DNA from 2 places in the Gordonia sp. NPDC003585 genome. Region 1 is predicted to be linked to the other one. Evidence: riboswitches for the same ligand, from Rfam matches in the RefSeq annotation. Region 1 holds a riboswitch; the other holds the start of a gene.
What was found. Region 1 has a riboswitch for thiamine pyrophosphate ahead of thiO (glycine oxidase ThiO). Riboswitches for the same ligand answer to the same signal wherever they lie in the genome.
Positions count from the first base shown of each region.

Region 2: linked by a shared signal. The riboswitch ahead of thiC (phosphomethylpyrimidine synthase ThiC) and the one ahead of thiO (glycine oxidase ThiO) in region 1 are both predicted to bind thiamine pyrophosphate.

Region 1 is NZ_JBEXMX010000036.1:4,307-13,040, forward strand. Features, by position in the region: gene ABZW74_RS11895 (tetratricopeptide repeat protein) at 1-2,134, opposite strand, end outside; gene ABZW74_RS11900 (glutamate ABC transporter substrate-binding protein) at 2,139-3,140, opposite strand; gene ABZW74_RS11905 (hypothetical protein) at 3,137-4,585, opposite strand; gene ABZW74_RS11910 (NUDIX hydrolase) at 4,774-5,256, shown strand; gene ABZW74_RS11915 (hypothetical protein) at 5,473-5,847, opposite strand; gene thiE (thiamine phosphate synthase) at 6,251-6,913, opposite strand; TPP riboswitch at 7,014-7,117, shown strand; gene thiO (glycine oxidase ThiO) at 7,112-8,179, shown strand; gene thiS (sulfur carrier protein ThiS) at 8,176-8,373, shown strand; gene ABZW74_RS11935 (thiazole synthase) at 8,366-8,734, shown strand, end outside.
Region 2 is NZ_JBEXMX010000003.1:31,538-40,271, forward strand. Features, by position in the region: gene ABZW74_RS01180 (penicillin acylase family protein) at 1-1,027, shown strand, start outside; gene ABZW74_RS01185 (condensation domain-containing protein) at 1,024-2,511, shown strand; partial or broken gene ABZW74_RS01190 (acyl carrier protein) at 2,523-2,792, shown strand; gene ABZW74_RS01195 (wax ester/triacylglycerol synthase domain-containing protein) at 2,789-4,111, shown strand; gene ABZW74_RS01200 (ABC transporter substrate-binding protein) at 4,162-5,187, shown strand; gene ABZW74_RS01205 (siderophore-interacting protein) at 5,267-6,022, opposite strand; gene ABZW74_RS01210 (GNAT family N-acetyltransferase) at 6,278-6,625, opposite strand; TPP riboswitch at 6,855-6,968, shown strand; gene thiC (phosphomethylpyrimidine synthase ThiC) at 6,960-8,648, shown strand; gene thiD (bifunctional hydroxymethylpyrimidine kinase/phosphomethylpyrimidine kinase) at 8,645-8,734, shown strand, end outside.

The DNA.
Region 1 (8,734 bases):
CAGCCACCGACAGCCGTGCGAGACCGAAAGCAGCGGTGACGATTCCATGGTCGGTGAGCCACAGGTCGTGGTAGTGATGTTGCGCCACATCGAAGAGTTCCGAGATTCGCCGTTCCGACGCCGGTGACTCGCCCTGCTCGTCGGACAGCCACCGGCCGATCAATTCGGCGGTGCCGGCGACCGCGAGTTTGGGTCCGATCTCGCCGGGCATCGCGCTGAGCACCTCGTCGAATCGCTCGTAGGCGAGTTCGGGTTCGTCGTTCATCAACGCGCAGATACCCATGTACCACTGCACGCGCCACGAATTGCCGTGGTGTACAGATACTTCGCGGAGCAGCGCCAAGGCGGTGTCGACGTCGTCGAGTTCGAGGTGTGCTCTTGCCTCGGCCAGATCGATCTCCAGTGACGGGTGGCCCTCCTGGGCACGACGGCCGAGCAGCGACACGAAACCCTCAGCGCGCGCGGCATTGATCGAGTCGAGGGTTTGCCGCGGGTCCGACAGCGCGGCCGAGGTCAGCAGGCCCGCAGCCGGATCCATCGGATTGACCAGCGGAACCGGCAGCGCCCGGGCGATGTCGACCGGATCGTAGAAGGCGGCCTGGTCGGGATCGAAGAAGCCGTCGACCGGCGCGAGCATCAGATCGGTCCCGAATGTCGAGCGCTGCGGCGTGAACACCGTCGACAACGCGGGCCGGGGAACACCCGTGTGCACCGCGACAGTTTCGCGCAGCACGTTGAGTACCTGGGTGGTCATCTCTTCGGCCGACGCGAATCGATCACCGGGATCGGTGGCCGTAGCTCGTTGCAGCAGAAGATAGTACGACGGGTTCTCCTCGAACACCGGGGTGGTCGACGGGTCGGGGAGGCCGTCGACGTAGCGGCCCTTGCGCATCTCGATCGGCACGGTCAGCACGGCGAGGGTCCGTCCGACGCTGTAGATGTCGGTGGCCACCTGTGGTCCGGTCTTCACGATCTCCGGTGCCTGGAAACCGGGTGTGCCGTAGAGATGTCCGTAACCGTTGATCGCCGACACCGCGCCCAGATCGATCAGCTTCACCTCGTCGCTGCCGACCATGATGTTCTCGGGCTTGACGTCGTTGTACACCAGGCCCACCGAGTGCAGGTATCCGACGGCGAGCAGCACTTCCAAAATGTAGGCGAGTGCTTGTTCCACCGAGAGTAGTTCGGCACCTTCATGATCCGAGGTGATCTGCTTGAGCGTCCGTCCGCCGATGTACTCCATGACGATGTAGCCGTAGCGCTCGCCCTGTTCGCCGATGTGCTCGACGAAGTTGTAGATCTTCACGATGCCGGGATGATTCACCGACGCCAGGAACTGGCGCTCGGCGACGGCGACCCGCTGTGCCTCCGAATCCGAGGAATTCAGCAGGCCTTTGAGGACCACCGGCCGATCCGACACGTTTCGGTCGATCGCGAGGTAGATCCATCCCAGTCCGCCGTGCGCGATGGCGCCGGTGATCTCGTACTGGCCGGCGACCACGGTGCCCGGTGCGAGCCCGGGGACAAACGAGTAGCGCGCACCGCAATGCGGGCATGTGCCCGAGACCTCGCCCTTCCCCGGACCGGAGGTGCGCCCCACCGGTTTTCCGCAACGCCAGCACACGCGTTTGGATTCGACGATGACCGGATGGTCGAGGACGGCGTCCTCAGGCTCGATGTCGACGATTTTCGGCATCTCGACCAGCCCGCTGCCGAGCCGCCGTTCGTGGACCGCTGCGCGACGGCTGGGTACGAGGCGTCGGGTCTGGCGCCCCGATCCGACCGGCGCGTCGTGGGCCACCGGCGGCCGAGTCGCGAAGACCCGATCGGTCTGGGCGTCGACACCCGGCAATTCGGTTGCCTGCGTTGGTGCATCGCCCTGTGGATCGGTGTCGGCGTCCTCGTTTCCGATCGTCTGGTAGTCGTCGCCATCGGCAGGACCACCGTCATCGTCATCGTCGTCGCCCATCAGGTCGGCGAGACTGACCTGCTGTGTGCCGACGTGTTCGTCTTCTGGCGTCTCGTCGTCGAGCAGCGCGTCGAGCGACACACGTTGGGTGCCGATGTGCTCGGACTCGTCGGCGTCACTTGCCTGCGTCGGCGAATCCCCGTGCGGTTCAGGATCGGTCGTCATCGCATCAGTCCCGATAGGTCACGAGTGGGGGACCATAACCGCCGCTGTCCCCGAGGACCGTGAGCCACTGGTTGTACATGCGCCACCACGTTCCGTCCGCGCGAATGCGCTCGAGGACACCGTTGACGAAGCGCACCAGATCGTCCTTGCCGTGCGGGATTCCGACTCCGTAGTATTCCTCGCCGAGACTGGGGCCGACGACCTGAACCCACGGGTCCTGCGCGGCAAGGCCGGCCAGGATCGCATCGTCGGTGGTCACCGCGTCCACCTGGCCCTGCTGCAGCAACACCAGGCAATCCGCCCAGGTCGTGGTGCTGATCAGATGTGCGCGCGGCTGGATCGACTGGATTCGTCCGATCGACGTCGCACCGCGTGCCGAACACACCCGCTTGCCCGCCAGTTTCTCCGGACCGGTGATGCCGGATTCTTTCAGTGCCAGAATGCGTTGCGAGGCAACATAGTACGGCGAGGAGAAGCTGACCTCACGAAGGCGCTCGCAGGTGATGCTCATCGTCTTGACCACGACGTCGACCGCCCCGGTCTTGAGGGCCTCGATGCGTTCGGCCGAACTGAGCACCCGGAACTCCACGCGCCCCGGATCGTTGAAGATCGCGCGCGTGATCTCGCGGGCGAGGTCGACGTCGAATCCCTTGATGTCACCCGACATCGGATCTCGGAAGCTGAACAGGTTGGACCCGATGTCGAGCCCGACGATGAGCCGTCCATGCGCGACGATCTCGCCCATCGACGATCTCGGCGGCATCCGGCCGGGCGCCGGCATCCGGGCCGGTGGCCGCAGACTCTCGGTGGCGTTGCAGGATTCGGCATTCGGCGGCGGTTCGAGGGGGACGTTGGTCTGCACTCCCGCGGGCATGGGGGTGATCGCGGTGGCGGTCGGGGGTGGGGCGTCGGGTGCGGGGAAGGTGACGCACCCGGTGAGGATCAGCGCGGCGGCGGTGAGGATGCCGAAGACCGTGCTGCGGCGCCGAATCGTATTCGTGTTCATCGGTACTCCCTGATGCGCGGTATCAGGCCGAGAATGACTGCGGCGGCCGCGAAGATGGTGAGCATCAAGATGCCGGTGCCGGTGAAACCGAGGACCCGCTGGGCGGTGTTGATGTCGTCACGGAAGGAGGTTCGCGCCGATGTGATGGCGTCGACCAAGGCCTTGTCGACCGCGCTGTAGCTGGTCGCCGAACTGTTCTCGTCGTCGCCGACGGTCATCGTGCGTGCGCGTCCGAAGGCGCCGGATTCGATGTACCCGCGCACTACGGCGTCGGTGGCCTTCCAGCGCTCCACCGCGGACGCGACAGCGTCGAGTTGCTCGGTACTCACCGAACGTCGCACGTCCTCGTTGTCGCGCAGGCGTGCGACGGTGGCGGAGATGCCTTCGGTCGACTGGGCGAAGGAGCGTTCGAGCCCACCCTGATCACCGCGCCGCACCAGTGCCAGGGTTTCCGCCGACCGCGCCTGCTGGGTCAGGATGCGCGCGGCGGTGAGTTCGCGGAGGGGGTCGGCCCCGCCGGTGCGGGCGTCGCTGGTCGCGGCCACCGACATGAGCCCCGACGCCAAGAGCCACACCGTGCCGGTGGTGATCGCCAAGATCGCCGCGACCACGCCGAGATTGAAGCGGCGCCGGGTACGTCTGGCCAGGTAGCGGGAGGTGAGGATCAGGGCCAGGAGCACGGCCAACAGCGCCGCGTAGACGGTCCAGGGCGGACGACTCAGGCTTCGCTGGGGGTCGGCGATCGCCAGCGATCGCTGTTCGTAGAGGCGCTGCGCGGCCGGCAGGATCTGGTCCTGCATCATCGACGACGCCTGGCCGAGGTAATCGGAGCCGACCGGGTTGCCCTGCCGGTTGTTGGTCCGCGCCGTCTCGACCAGTCCGCTGTACACCGGGATGGAGACCGCGAGGGTGTTGAGATCGGCGGCGACCGCTTTGTCGTCTCGATCGGGTGTGCCGTCCGCGCCGGGCTCACCTGAGCTGCCGGTCGCGAGGATCAGCGACGACGAAGCCGTGGCGAGCGCATTGGCGTAGCGAGTACGGAGTTCGGGGGTCTCCAGCCCGCCGGAGATGAACGCGGCGTTGGCCGACGCATCGGCGACCGACAGCGATGAGTACAACACTTGACTCGCTTCGGCCAGGGGCTCGGCCCGGTCGATCATGCGCTGCAGGGTTTGGGTGCGGTTCTCCAGCACGGTCGATGCGTACAACCCGGTGCTGACCGACGCCGCGGCGAGCACGATCAGGATGGTGACGAGCTTGCCGGGTGTCGTCACCGCATAGTGGCGCAGGGTGGCGAAGGGGGATTGGGCGCGCTCGCGAGCTGCGGCGACGAGTTCGCGGCGGTCGGCGAGTACCTGCCGGATCGGGGGCGACGACTGTCCGGGCCGCACCGTCCTTCCGGCGCGGGTGAGTACGGTCCGCATCGGGGACGCGTCGCCGGTCACCTCAAGATCCCTTCTCAGTCCTGTATGTGTTTCAGCCTAGGCCATGTCGGGGGTACCCGACCGGGTTCGACACTGCCCGAGATCGAGGTCCGATATGTCGGACCGAATGACCCTGGCGAGGGTTGTCTGACTCACATACGGTGGAGATGCCCGGTTGCATCACGACAACCGGTATGCGAGGAGGCGGAGTGCGCGGGGACGGCGACGGTTGGGTGATCGATCCGGACGGCTCACGGTATTGGGGTGTCCACGGCGCGGCGGGACTCCTGCTCCGGGCGCCACTCGACGGCGGTGCGACCGGAATACTGCTGCAACATCGAGCGGTCTGGTCTCATCAGGGCGGCACCTGGGGTCTCCCCGGAGGTGCGCGGGACTCCCACGAGAGCGCCATCGACACCGCCGTGCGCGAAGCCGACGAAGAGGCAGGGGTCCGCGCCGACCAGCTCACGGTTGTCGCGGCGCTGGTCACCCACCAATCGCCGAGCGGGTGGACCTACACCACCGTCATCGCCGATACGTCCGAACCGGTCCGCACGGTCGCCAACGGCGAATCGGCGGAACTGCGTTGGGTGGGCGAACATGACGTCGACACACTGCCACTACACCCGGGATTCGGTCAGGCTTGGCCCGGCCTCCGCGAGCGCATCGCCCGTCTCGACCTGCAGGCCTGATTCGAAGAATTTGGCGACCAATCCCGTTGACCTGCGGAAATGAGCCAGCGTCGTGCCCGCAAAATCTAGGGGACGAGTTTCTTCCCCGGGGTTTGTAGTCGTCCGCGAGAAATTTCTCGGGGAAGACACCAAGGGCCGGGGAAGAAACTTCTTCCCCTACTTTTGTGGGCGCACGTGCCTGGCGTCGCGTTCGGCGGGTAGGCGGCCCGCCCAGACTCACTCGCTCCCGGCGAGCAGCCGGTTCGCACCCGCGACAAGCGCGTTGACGTTGGCCTCGTCGCACGTCGTGCCGTCACCGAGCGCCCACACCTGCCGGTCGTCCCTTTCGCACAGCAGGAATGCCGTGATCTGGCCGTCGCTGACGCGCTGGTGGGATTTGACGATGGAGATGGGTGCGCCGATCTCGTGCAGCATCGACGTCATCGCGCCGACCGGACCGCTGGCAACGGCGGACAGCGACATGATCCGGTCCTCGAGCGCGAAGGTCGCGCGGCACTCGACGAGGTCGTGGTGGGTGGGCTCCATGGACCATGACCCGAGTCGGATGCTTCCGCCGGGGGAGTAGTGATCGATGAATTCTGGAAAGGTCATGCCGGATGCCTCCTCGCGCATACCCCGGGGCAGTGGTGAGCCGTACCGGCGGGCGAACGGGTCGCCCATGGGCCGACCGGCGTGCTCATCGCACGAACAGGATCGTTGAGAAAGATGAAGGCTGTGCATCGCGTGTACCGATTTCGGTCGAAGTGAAGATGACCGACGTGCGCACGCATAGACCCCGCAGCGGGGGGTCGGTCAGATTCAGACCCCGCTGCGGCGGGTTACGAGCGCGTTCGCGATGTACAGCATGATGGCGACCACCTTAGACCCGCCGTTCGCCGGGCGGCAAATGACTATTCGCCGCGTCGGGAATCTGTACCTGCCGGCGCGACGAAATGCACTGTGCACTTGGTCGGGCCGCCACGTACAGATTCCCTCCAGGCCGGAGGGCAGCTGGTCAGCCTCGGACCAGCGCTCGCGCCGCCGATTCCGGATCGTCCGCCGCAGTGATGGCACGCACGACGACGATCCGCTCCGCCCCGGCTGCCCGCACTTCGGGGAGCCGGGCGAGGTCGATGCCGCCGATCGCGAACCACGGCTTTACCGAGTTCGTCGCGGCGACCGAGGTCACCAGATCCAGCCCGGCCGCCGGCCGTCCCGGCTTGGTGGGCGTCGTCCAGCACGGGCCGACGCAGAAGTAGTCGACGTCGTCGTCGGCCGCGGCGCCTGCGGCCTGGTCGACATCATGCGTCGACAGCCCGATGACCACGTCGGGCCCGACGATCTGCCGGGCGGCAGCAGGCGCGAGATCACCCTGGCCCACATGCAGGACGTCGGCCTGAGCCAGGGCCGCGATGTCGGCGCGATCGTTGACGGCCAGCAGCGCTCCGCGAGCACGGACCACCCGACGCAGCTCCGCGAGGATCGCGAGTTCTTCACGCGCCTCCAGCGTCCCGAATCGCTCCTCGCCGACCGATCCCTTGTCGCGCAACTGGACGATGTCGACGCCACCGTCGATGGCCTTCGAGACGAAATCGAGCAGATCGCCGCGCTCTCGCCGTGCGTCGGTGCACAGGTAGAGCGTCGCCGTGTCGAGTCGCTGTCGGGGCGAGGTGGTCATCGGGTAGACGCTACCTCGCGGCGGTCAGGGCTCGTCGACGCCGCTTTGGCGGACCGGGCTGCACTCAACCAAGACCGACCGGCCGCGTAGGCTCATGATCGGAGTACATCACGGGAGCCCGGCCGGGCTGAGAGTGCGGAGAAGCCGCAGACCGTCTGACCTGATCCGGGTAATGCCGGCGAAGGAAGGTGATTGCACGTGCAGAGTGTTGCCGTTGTGGGCGGCGGCGTCATCGGGCTGTCCATTGCGCTTGCGGCGTCCGACGCCGGTTGGCGTGTGCGGGTCGTCGACGCGGGAGTCGCCGACCGTGCCTCACATGTGGCCGGCGGCATGCTCGGATCGTTGGGCGAGGGCATTCCGGGCGAAGAGACGCTGCTCGCGATGTCCGTCGAATCGGTTCGACGCTGGCCCGCCCTCATCGACCGGCTCGGCGACCCGAACGTCGTGACCGCCACCGATTCGCTGTTCGTCGCCGGTACCGCAGCCGACCTGCACCGTCTCGACCATCTCGCCCGGTTCGTGTGGTCTCAGCAGACCGACGCTCGCACGGTGCTCACCTCGATCACCGGCCGCGACATCCGCGCACTCGAGACGGCGCTGAGTACCCGGCTCGTGGGCGGCTACCGCGCCGAAGGCGAATGGGCACTGGACAATCGGCGGCTCCTGACAGCGCTGCGGGACACGGCCCGCGCGTCGGGCGTCGTGTTCGACGACACGCGAATCGGTTCGCGAGACGCGCTCGACGACGACCAGGTGGTCCTCGCCGCCGGATTGGGCACCAACGCACTATGGCCGCAGGCGCAACTCCAGGCCGCCAAGGGTGAGGTGCTCAGGTTGCGGCGCACGCGGTCCTCGGTGCCACCGCCGCGCCACGTGATCCGCGCGGCGGTCGGCGGCCGCAATGTGTACCTGGTGCCTCGTGCCGATGGAATCGTCGTCGGCGCAACGCAATACGAAGCTCCTGTCGATGCCGGCGATATCCTTCCCGAGGCAGGCGGAGTGCTCGACCTGCTCGCCGACGCCACCGAGGTGATGCCGGGGCTGCGTACGTACGAACTCGTCGAGGCGGGCGCGGGCCTACGTCCATGCACGGCGGACGGACTGCCGATCATTCGGCGTCTCGACGAGCGGACCGTGGTCGCAACCGGCCACGGCCGCAACGGAATTGTGCTCGCACCACTCACGGCCGACGAGGTGGTGGGGCTGCTCGGTGATCCGCGGCGGGCACCCACACCGGCGGCAATGACTTCGGGAGGCGAGAGATGACGATCACGGTCAACGGCGAACCGACAGCGGTGGCCCCGGAAACGTCGGTGGCCGCGCTGCTGACGCATCTGGGCCTGCCCGACCGCGGGGTTGCGGTCGCCGTCGACGGCGCGGTCGTCCCGAAAGGCTCGTGGGCGCAATCCATTCCGGATGGTTCGGTGGTCGAGGTCGTGACGGCGGTGCAGGGTGGCTGACTGCACAGATCCGTTGCGGATCGCGGACCGCGAGTTCGGATCACGACTCATCACCGGTACCGGCGGCGCGACGAGCCTGGCGGTCCTCGAACGCGCACTGATCGCGTCGGGCACCGAACTCACCACCGTCGCGATCCGGCGGGTCGACGCCGCGTCGGGCACCGGAGTGCTCGACCTGCTCCGGCGCCTCGACATCGCACCCCTGCCCAACACGGCAGGCTGCCACACGACGGCCGAGGCGGTGCTGACCGCGCAACTGGCCCGCGAGGCCATGGAGACCGACTGGGTCAAGCTCGAGGTGGTCGCCGACGAACGCACCCTCATGCCCGATCCGATCGAACTGGTCGACGCCGCGTCGGCG
Region 2 (8,734 bases), on a different contig from region 1:
ATACGCACCGGCCTCGGTCACCCTGTCCTCGGTTGCGGGAGAGGACTTCACGGGCGAGGTGACCGACGTGTCCGTCATCGCCAACCAACGCATCGACAGCACACCGCCTCTGCAAGCCCTCACCACAGAATGCGCCTCGCCGGCACGGGCCGACCGGATCGGCTCTCTGTTGGCGGACTCACCTGTTGTGTCGGCAGAGGATTGCCGACGCATCCAGGGCGATGTCGACAACCGATCGGCTGGCGTCGTCCTAGACCTGCTCACGCCGCTGACCGGCCTGACTGCGGCCGCCGAGGATCTTCGACGCCGAATCCTCGGCTGGGACAGCGCGATGCACGCCGACAGTGTGGAGGCATACCTGTTCGCCGAGATCCGCACCCGGCTGGTTTCGGCGATCGCCGCCACCCCCGCTCTCGCCGGTCTCGCAGCGCCGCATCCCTTCCCGCGCTGGCTGGACCCATGGTTCTTCGCCGCGACACGCATCGGTGCGGGCTTCTCGTCGGTGGTCGAGCTCTCCGACGCCGTCGGTGTGGACATTCACACACTCGCTTCCGAGGTACTGGAATCGGTGGCCGCCGATACTGCTGCAGCAGAGAGAATTCCGACGTGGGGCGAGGTTCACGTCCTCATCCCGTTCCACCTCTTGGACTTTGCCGGCGTGACCGCCAACCACCCCGAACTGTCCCCACGGGTACGACCGGAGCCACTGCCCCTCGGTGGCGACGCCGAGTGCGTGTTCGCCAACGCCAGCGCGGTCGGATTCGCACACGTGTGCCGTCAGGGACCTGTGGCCCGCTACATATGGGATGTCGCAGACCGCGACGCCGACCAGTGGATCGTCCCGTCCGGAGCCGCCGGGGACGCGCAATCACCGCACTTCTCCGATCAGGGGCCGCTGTGGGCCCGTGGCGAGCTGATCAGCGTCGTCAGTGATTGGTCAGCGCTCCGCGAGGAGGCAACAACCCGGGAGGTAGTGCGTCCCGCCCTCCCCGAGACCAACGTAGTTCTATCCCAAGGAGAATCGTGAACATCCTGAGCGACGCGCAGCGTGAACTCATGCGAAAGAGGCTTGCCGACGCCGGAATCGCCGCCGACGAAGCAGCTCTCGGCACCACGACACCGGAAGCCACACCGCTCCCGACGGACGGCACTCTCGCCACCGCCGAACGGCGTATGTGGAAGATCTACGAACTCGAACCCGGTTCGGACGCCCACAACTTCGCGGTGCTTCTCGAGTTCGGTCCCACATACTCGATCGACACGGTCGTCGCCTCGATGCAACGCCTCGTCGACACCTCGTCGGTGCTCGGTTCGGTCATCGAGGTCGGCGACGACGGCGCCCCGCGCCGCAAGGCGACCACCTGGGAAGGGCGCTGGGTTGTTCCCGGCGAGATCTGGGAGTGGGGCACCACCGACGCGACCTCGAGTCAGACGCAACGTCCGCAGACACGAGACGCCGTTCTCGCCGCTGCCGCCGAGCTCGCCAAACAGCCGTTCGACCTGCGTCGCGAGGCACCCGGCCGCGCACGGATCTACAAGCACGACAACGGGTTGTCGATGATTCTCGTTCTGCACCACCTCGCCGGCGACGAGACCATCCTCCCGCCGGTTATCGGCATTCTCGTGTCCGACGATCCCGAAGCCGGACTCCCGCCGGCGCCCGCCGGCGATCCGTCGGCGCGACCGGAGTCCCTGGTCGGCGCTGCCGTCGACCATGCACGCGCAACCTGGGCCGCCGAGGGTATCCGTTACCCGATCTCCGGCGCGCTGCCGCAGACGAGTCCCGAGGACAGCTGGTTCTCGGTGCTCGGCGAGGGTCCGGGCCGGTTGATCAGCCAGCCGATCGACAGCGACGACGTTGCGGCACTCGAGCGGTTCGCGCGGGAGACGGGCGCGACATCGAACGCGATGCTCATCGTGGTGTGCGCACTGACCGTCTTCGCGCTGACCGATGCGTCGGACTTCAATCTTCTTGTCCCAGCCGATAACCGGCGGCCGGAGGAGACGATCGATCGCGTCGGGTACAGCGGCAACGTGGTGCCGATGCGCTTCACCTTCGACCCGACCACCCGCGCCGACGAGGCGGTACGCGCCGCGGTCTCGACCGTGTACTCCGCGATGGAGTACTCGTCTGTCGACTACGGCACGATCCTCACCGCGCTGCGCAACAGTGGCGGCCGCTTCCCGGTCGCCGAGGTGATGGCCCTGGCCAAGAACGCCCCGCTGCGCGGTGTCCCCACCCCAGACGGCGCCGAAGTGAGCTGCGAGACGATCTTCAAGGACATCGTGCACTATCCCCTGTCTTTGGCCTTCGAGACCGGCGAGAACGACGATGTGCACCTCGAAATCGAGTACCGCACCGACGTCCTCGGCGAGGACGTCGCACGACGCGCCGCTCAGGTCGCCTCCGCACTCGTCGCCGACCTTCCGAAGAAGTCGCACCTGTCACTGCGAGATCTGTTGACACAGAGTGCGAATGTCAGTGTTGTTCAGGCTGCCGCACGGCAGTAGCAAAGGAGTTACACATGTCCGATTCGATTCACGAGGCGCTGCAGAGCATCCTCGAAGAAGACCTCGACCTCTCGCTCGGTGATGTCACCGAGTCGTCCCTGCTCATCGACGATCTCGGCCTGGACTCGGTGGCGTTCGCCATTGGTGTCGTGGCCATCGAAGAACGTCTCGACGTCGCATTGACCGAGCGTGAGATCTACGAATGCAAAACGGTCGGCGATCTCGAGAACGCGATCCGCGCCAAGATGGGCAGCACGACGATGAGCGGTGCGTCACAATGAGTTCGGCAACAGTTCGTCCCGCTCGCTCCGCTCCCGGCGCCGTTGTCTCCACCGCCCCGGCCGTGACCGACTTCGGTCCGACCGACTTCACCTACCTGCACACCGACACCGATAGTCGCCACGGACACTGGGCGATGGCGCTCGAATTCGAGCCCGGCGACCCGGCGTTGACGCTCGACGCAGTGCGAGCCCGCGTGCGCGAGCGTGTCTCGCTGTTCGATCTGTTCCGGATCGGTGTGCGCGAGGGTCGCGAGCTCGAGCCGGAGATCGTCCTGCACGACGACGTCGATGTCGATCGGCACGTCACCGAGGATCGGTTCACCGACCGCGGCGATCTGTACCGACGGATCGCGGCTCTGCTCGAACAGCCTCTGCCACGGCCGGATCCGTTCTGGAGCGTCACGCTTCTGACCTCGTCGGAGACCGGGGATCAGGTGATCCTGCTGAAGGTCCACCACAGTCTCTCCGACGGGATCGCCGGTGCGGCCTTTGCCGGACTGCTGGCCGATGTCAAGGACGGGGACTTCTCCGAGTTCGAGCGTTTCGCCACGAGCCCGCGCTTCCGCACGGGGCCGATCGATCCGGACCTCTTGCACTCCTCCCGCGTCGCCTTCGAGAAGCAGTGGATGGACGGCGAGGCCGGCCGCGACTGGCCTGCACTGACAGAATCCGGGAAGCGGGAGATCGCGCTGTATCGCGCGTCGACCCGCACGCTGCGTCGGGCCGCCAAGGCGCACGATGCGTCGGTGCACGAGTTCCTCCTCGGCGCGATCGCCAAAACCCTGAGCGTCGCGGCGCCGAATGGCGAAGGGCCGCAATCCGAGAGCATCCGGGTCACACTCCCGGTCACGCTCGACCAGTCCTTCCGGCACACCGGCAACGCGGTCGCGATCTCGCTGCTCAACCTGCTCGGTTCGGAGTCCGACCTGAATCGTCACATCGATCGGGCGCGTGCCGAACTCGCGATCGTCGAATCGTCGCGTATGGAGTTGGCGCTGGTCGCCAACGATCAGGAACCGGCTCCGCCATGGGCGGAGATGCGGGAGATCGTCGCCGCGTCGATGGACCGCATGAGTCCCGACATCCACATCGGCATCAACCCCGGATTCACCCGGGTCCGGTCGGCTTTGGGGCGCAAGATCGCCGCCCTGACACCGCTGTCGCCGTTGGTCGGTTATTCGTTCTCGGTGACGTGCCTGATCCTTGGTGGCACAACCACCTTCGGTATTGTCGCCGATCCCGCGGCGCTGCCGGGTTACGCGGCACGCTTCATCGAAGCGTTCGACGCGGTCATAGCGGAGGCAACACCCGCGCAGTGAGTCTTGCTGCATCGAGATCTGTCCACAACGTCGGGGATTGAGGAAAGTGCATGCCCACAAGTAGAAATCGTCCCAGATCACGCACCCGGACGCTCACACCGATCGCGGCCCTGTTGGCCGCGTTGCTGGCTGCCGGACTGTTCGCGGGATGCAGTGCGCCGGAGGAGAACGACACGCCGGCCAGCGTCTCGCCGGTCACCATCGCCGACCTGCCGGGTCAGAAGCCGGTGGTGATTCCCGCTGTGCCGCAACGGATCGTGGCCGTCGGCACGCAATGGATCGACACCGTACTCGCCTTCGGCGTGACGCCGGTCGGCTATCTGACCGGGCAGACCGGTCCGGCGCAGAAGGCGCCCTGGACCGGCGACAAGCTGAACTCGTCGACGGCGATCACCTCGCCGACCGACCCGAGCGCGCAGATCACCCAGATCGCCAAGCTCAACCCCGATCTGATCCTGGTCCCGTCGTACGCCCCGGCCGCGCTGCGCGACCAGTTGGCGGCGTTGGCGCCGACCATCGGCGCGGTCAGTGCCTCGTCGGTGGACCCGTGGGACAAGCTCGTGACCGTGCTCGGCACCGCGCTGCGGGAACCGGAGAAGGCCACCGAGCTCATCAACGGAGTCAACGAGAAGTACTCGTCGGTCAAGACGGCCAACCCGGGGCTGGCCGACAAGACGTACTCGCTTTCGTTCATGTACACGCCGACACAGATCTCGGTTCTCGGCGACCCCAATGACGGTGCGGGACAGATCTTTACCAGCATCGGACTGAAGGTTTCGCCGACGGTGGCGGCCGAGCGCGCTCGCCAGGGCAACGCACCTCGGTTCACCATCGGGCTCGAGAACGTACCCGTCCTCGACGCGAACCTGGTGCTGGCAACCGGTGCGACACCACAGCTCGACCAGCAGTTCCGCAGTCTGCCAGGCTATTCGAACCTCGCTGGAGTGAAGGCCGGCGCCGCGCCGGCGCTCACCTCCGACGAGATCAACGCGCTCAACACGCCGAGCGTCCTGTCGATCCCGTGGGTCCTCGACCGCCTGAACCCGGCCCTGGCCGCGACGGCGAAGCAGAGCTGAACTTCAACACTCAAGGGCGGGGCCGCAATTGCGGTCCCGCCCTTGTGTGTTGCAGCTGCGAGCGCAGATCCCTTCCGGCTCAGCCGAAGGACTTCCCCTCGATCCAGTAGGCCATACCCTTGACGGCCTTCTTACCCAAGTTGAAATCGTTCTTGAAGGCTGCAGTCACAGCCCGTGTACTCGCCGAATCGAGTGCGACCCAACCGAAATGGCCACTCGCGTCAAAGGCGGCCGCCTTCACCGTCTCGACCAGGGCTGCCCCAGAACGCTCGCGGGCGATCCAGTGCACGGTGTCCTGAGCGCGCGATCGCAGCGGCAAATCTTTGTCGGACTCATGCTGGTATTCAAACCAGATGGTGGCCGGCGTTTCCGGCGCCGACGACGCCGAGATCGCGTCGAGAATCGAGTTGATCGCGGCCATCGACGCCGTGTCGCCCGCGATCAGGAATCCCTTCGCGGGCGGGTCGGGCATCTCGAACTTCGACCCCATCACCGTCGCATTGATCGTGTCGCCGGGTTGTGCCTGCTGCGCCCAGCGTGCCGACGCGCCGTCGTGGATGGCGAACTCGATGTGAAAAGTGTCCGACGCCGGATCGGGGTCGACCAGCGTGTAGCCACGCTGATGCAACTTGCCGTTGTCCTCGAACCACATTCGCACCCACATCGTCGGGTGTTGCTTGACCTCCGTCAGCAATCCGCCACCGGTGAATCCGAGGCGCACGTAGTGATCGGTGACGGTTTCCGTGCTGGTCACGGTGAACGCGAAGTCGTCGGCACGCAGCAGTTTGAGCACGGCACCTTGCCAGCCACGCCCCTTGGTGGACACCTCTGTCATCATCAGCCTCCCGTCGACAGCAGTTTCGAAATTAGCCTACCCTAACTTGCATTCGACTTCGGTGGCCACCGTCGACCCCGATCCGCCGCCACAAAAGTAGGGGAGGAATCTTCTTCCCCTACCCTTGGAGTCCTCCCCCAGAGAATTCTCGCGGACGACCATGAACCCCGGGGAAGAAGTTCTTCCCCTAGATTTTTCGGGTACGACGCTGACGGATTTGCCCTGGTCAGGAGACCGACTGCTGCACTCGTCGGATCAGGCCGGCGCAAGCGCGACGATCCCCGGATGGGCGTCGACGTAGTGCTTGGTGAACGAACACACCGGCCGCAACCGCGCGTTCTGGTCGCGGACGTATCCGATGACGCACCGCGTCAGCCGGGTCCCGAGACCATGACCGGAATACTCGTCGTAGAGGACGGTGTGCAGCACCGTGACCGTCGTCTGACCGTCGGTCGTCTCGGTCGAATAGCCGAGCACGCCGACAAGGTCGCCGGCCACCCACAACTCGAATCGATCCCGTTCGGGATTGTGCACGACCTGTGAGATCTGCTGGAGAATCGCCTGCGCGGACTGCGGCGGCGGTTGCCGATGTTTCCTGTTCAACGGATTCCCTCCCGGAAATGCTCAGACGACTACGCGTGGACCACGGCGCGTGCGCCTGATTCCCCAGCCAGGCGCCTCACGTCACTACTGTGATTCGGGTCACACAGTACCTTACGGGACCGTAGCCATGCCATGGCTACGGGGGCACAGCAAACAATCCTGTCCGGTCGGATAGGGCGTAGAGTGTCGGGCGATGCGTTCGCATCGCTGGGGTTGACTCACAGCCACAACTCAACATCGCGGGGGCTCTCACGACACCGAGGGCTGAGATGGCGACGGGCGGTCGCCGACCGCCTGAACCTGTCCGGGTAATGCCGGCGTAGGGAGACATCTCATGGGCACTCGTATACCCACATCCGGTTCGCGCACCGACATCACCGTCGACGCCGACCTGCTGACCACCGGCCCGATCGAGGGCAGCACCAAGCACTACCGCACACTCGACCATCTGCGTGTTCCGCATCGGCGCATCCACCTGACGAACGGCGAACACCTCGACGTCTACGACACCTCCGGGCCGTACACCGATTCGACGGCGCACATCGACGTCCAAGCCGGCCTGCCGCCCATCCGCGACGCGTGGCAGCGACCCGACCCCATCGACGGCGCCGCCACCCAGCTCGCGTGGGCACGCGCGGGGATCATCACCGACGAGATGCGCTATATCGCCGCTCGCGAGGGCGTCGACGCCGAGTTGGTCCGCAGCGAGGTCGCGATTGGCCGTGCGGTGATCCCGGTGAATCATCGGCACCCGGAATCGGAACCGATGATCATCGGCAAGGCGTTCGCGGTGAAGGTCAACGCCAACATCGGCAACTCCGCGGTCACCAGTTCCATCGCCGAGGAAGTGGAGAAAATGGTGTGGGCCACGCGCTGGGGGGCCGACACCATCATGGATCTGTCCACCGGCAAGGACATCCACATGACGCGCGAATGGATCCTGCGCAACTCGCCCGTCCCGGTGGGCACGGTGCCGATCTATCAGGCTTTGGAGAAGGTGAACGGCGATCCCACCAAACTGACGTGGGAGATCTACCGCGACACGGTGATCGAGCAGGCCGAGCAGGGCGTCGACTACATGACGGTGCATGCCGGGGTGCTGCTCCGATACGTCCCGCTGACGGCCCGACGGGTCACCGGCATCGTCTCCCGAGGCGGGTCGATCATGGCCGCGTGGTGCCTTGCCCATCATCAGGAGTCGTTCCTGTACACGCACTTTGACGAGCTGTGCAAGATCTTCGCGCGCTACGACATCACCTTCTCGCTCGGCGACGGCCTGCGTCCGGGTTCGATCGCCGATGCCAACGACGAGGCGCAGTTCGCCGAACTCCGAACGCTCGGCGAGCTCACGAAGATCGCGAAATCCCATGGCGTGCAGGTGATGATCGAAGGTCCGGGCCACGTCCCGATGCACAAGATCGCCGAGAACGTGCGGCTCGAGGAAGAGCTCTGCGAGGAGGCGCCGTTCTACACCCTCGGCCCGCTCGCGACCGACATCGCACCAGCCTACGACCACATCACCTCGGCGATCGGCGCCGCGATGATCGCCCAGGCGGGCACCGCCATGCTCTGCTACGTCACGCCGAAAGAACACCTCGGGCTGCCCAACCGCGACGACGTGAAGGTCGGTGTGATCACCTACAAGATCGCCGCGCACTCTGCCGACCTCGCCAAGGGACTGCCGGGTGCACAGTCCCGCGACGACGCACTGTCCAAGGCGCGCTTCGAGTTCCGCTGGACCGACCAGTTCAACCTGGCCCTCGACCCGGACACCGCCCGCGAGTACCACGACGAGACACTGCCCGCCGAACCGGCCAAGACCGCCCACTTCTGTTCCATGTGCGGCCCCAAGTTCTGCTCGATGCGCATCTCCGCCGACGTGCGCGCCTATGCCGAGGAGAACAATCTCGTCACCGCCGAGGACATCGACCGCAAGATCGCGCAGGAGATGGCGGCCAAGTCGGCGGAGTTCGTCGAGGCCGGCAACCGCGTCTATCTACCCCTGGAGGCCACCACCACATGACGGACGTCCCGCTGTTACCCACCGCCGCAACGGGTTCCACCCCGATCCGGGTGATGACCATCGCCGGGTCGGACTCCGGTGGCGGC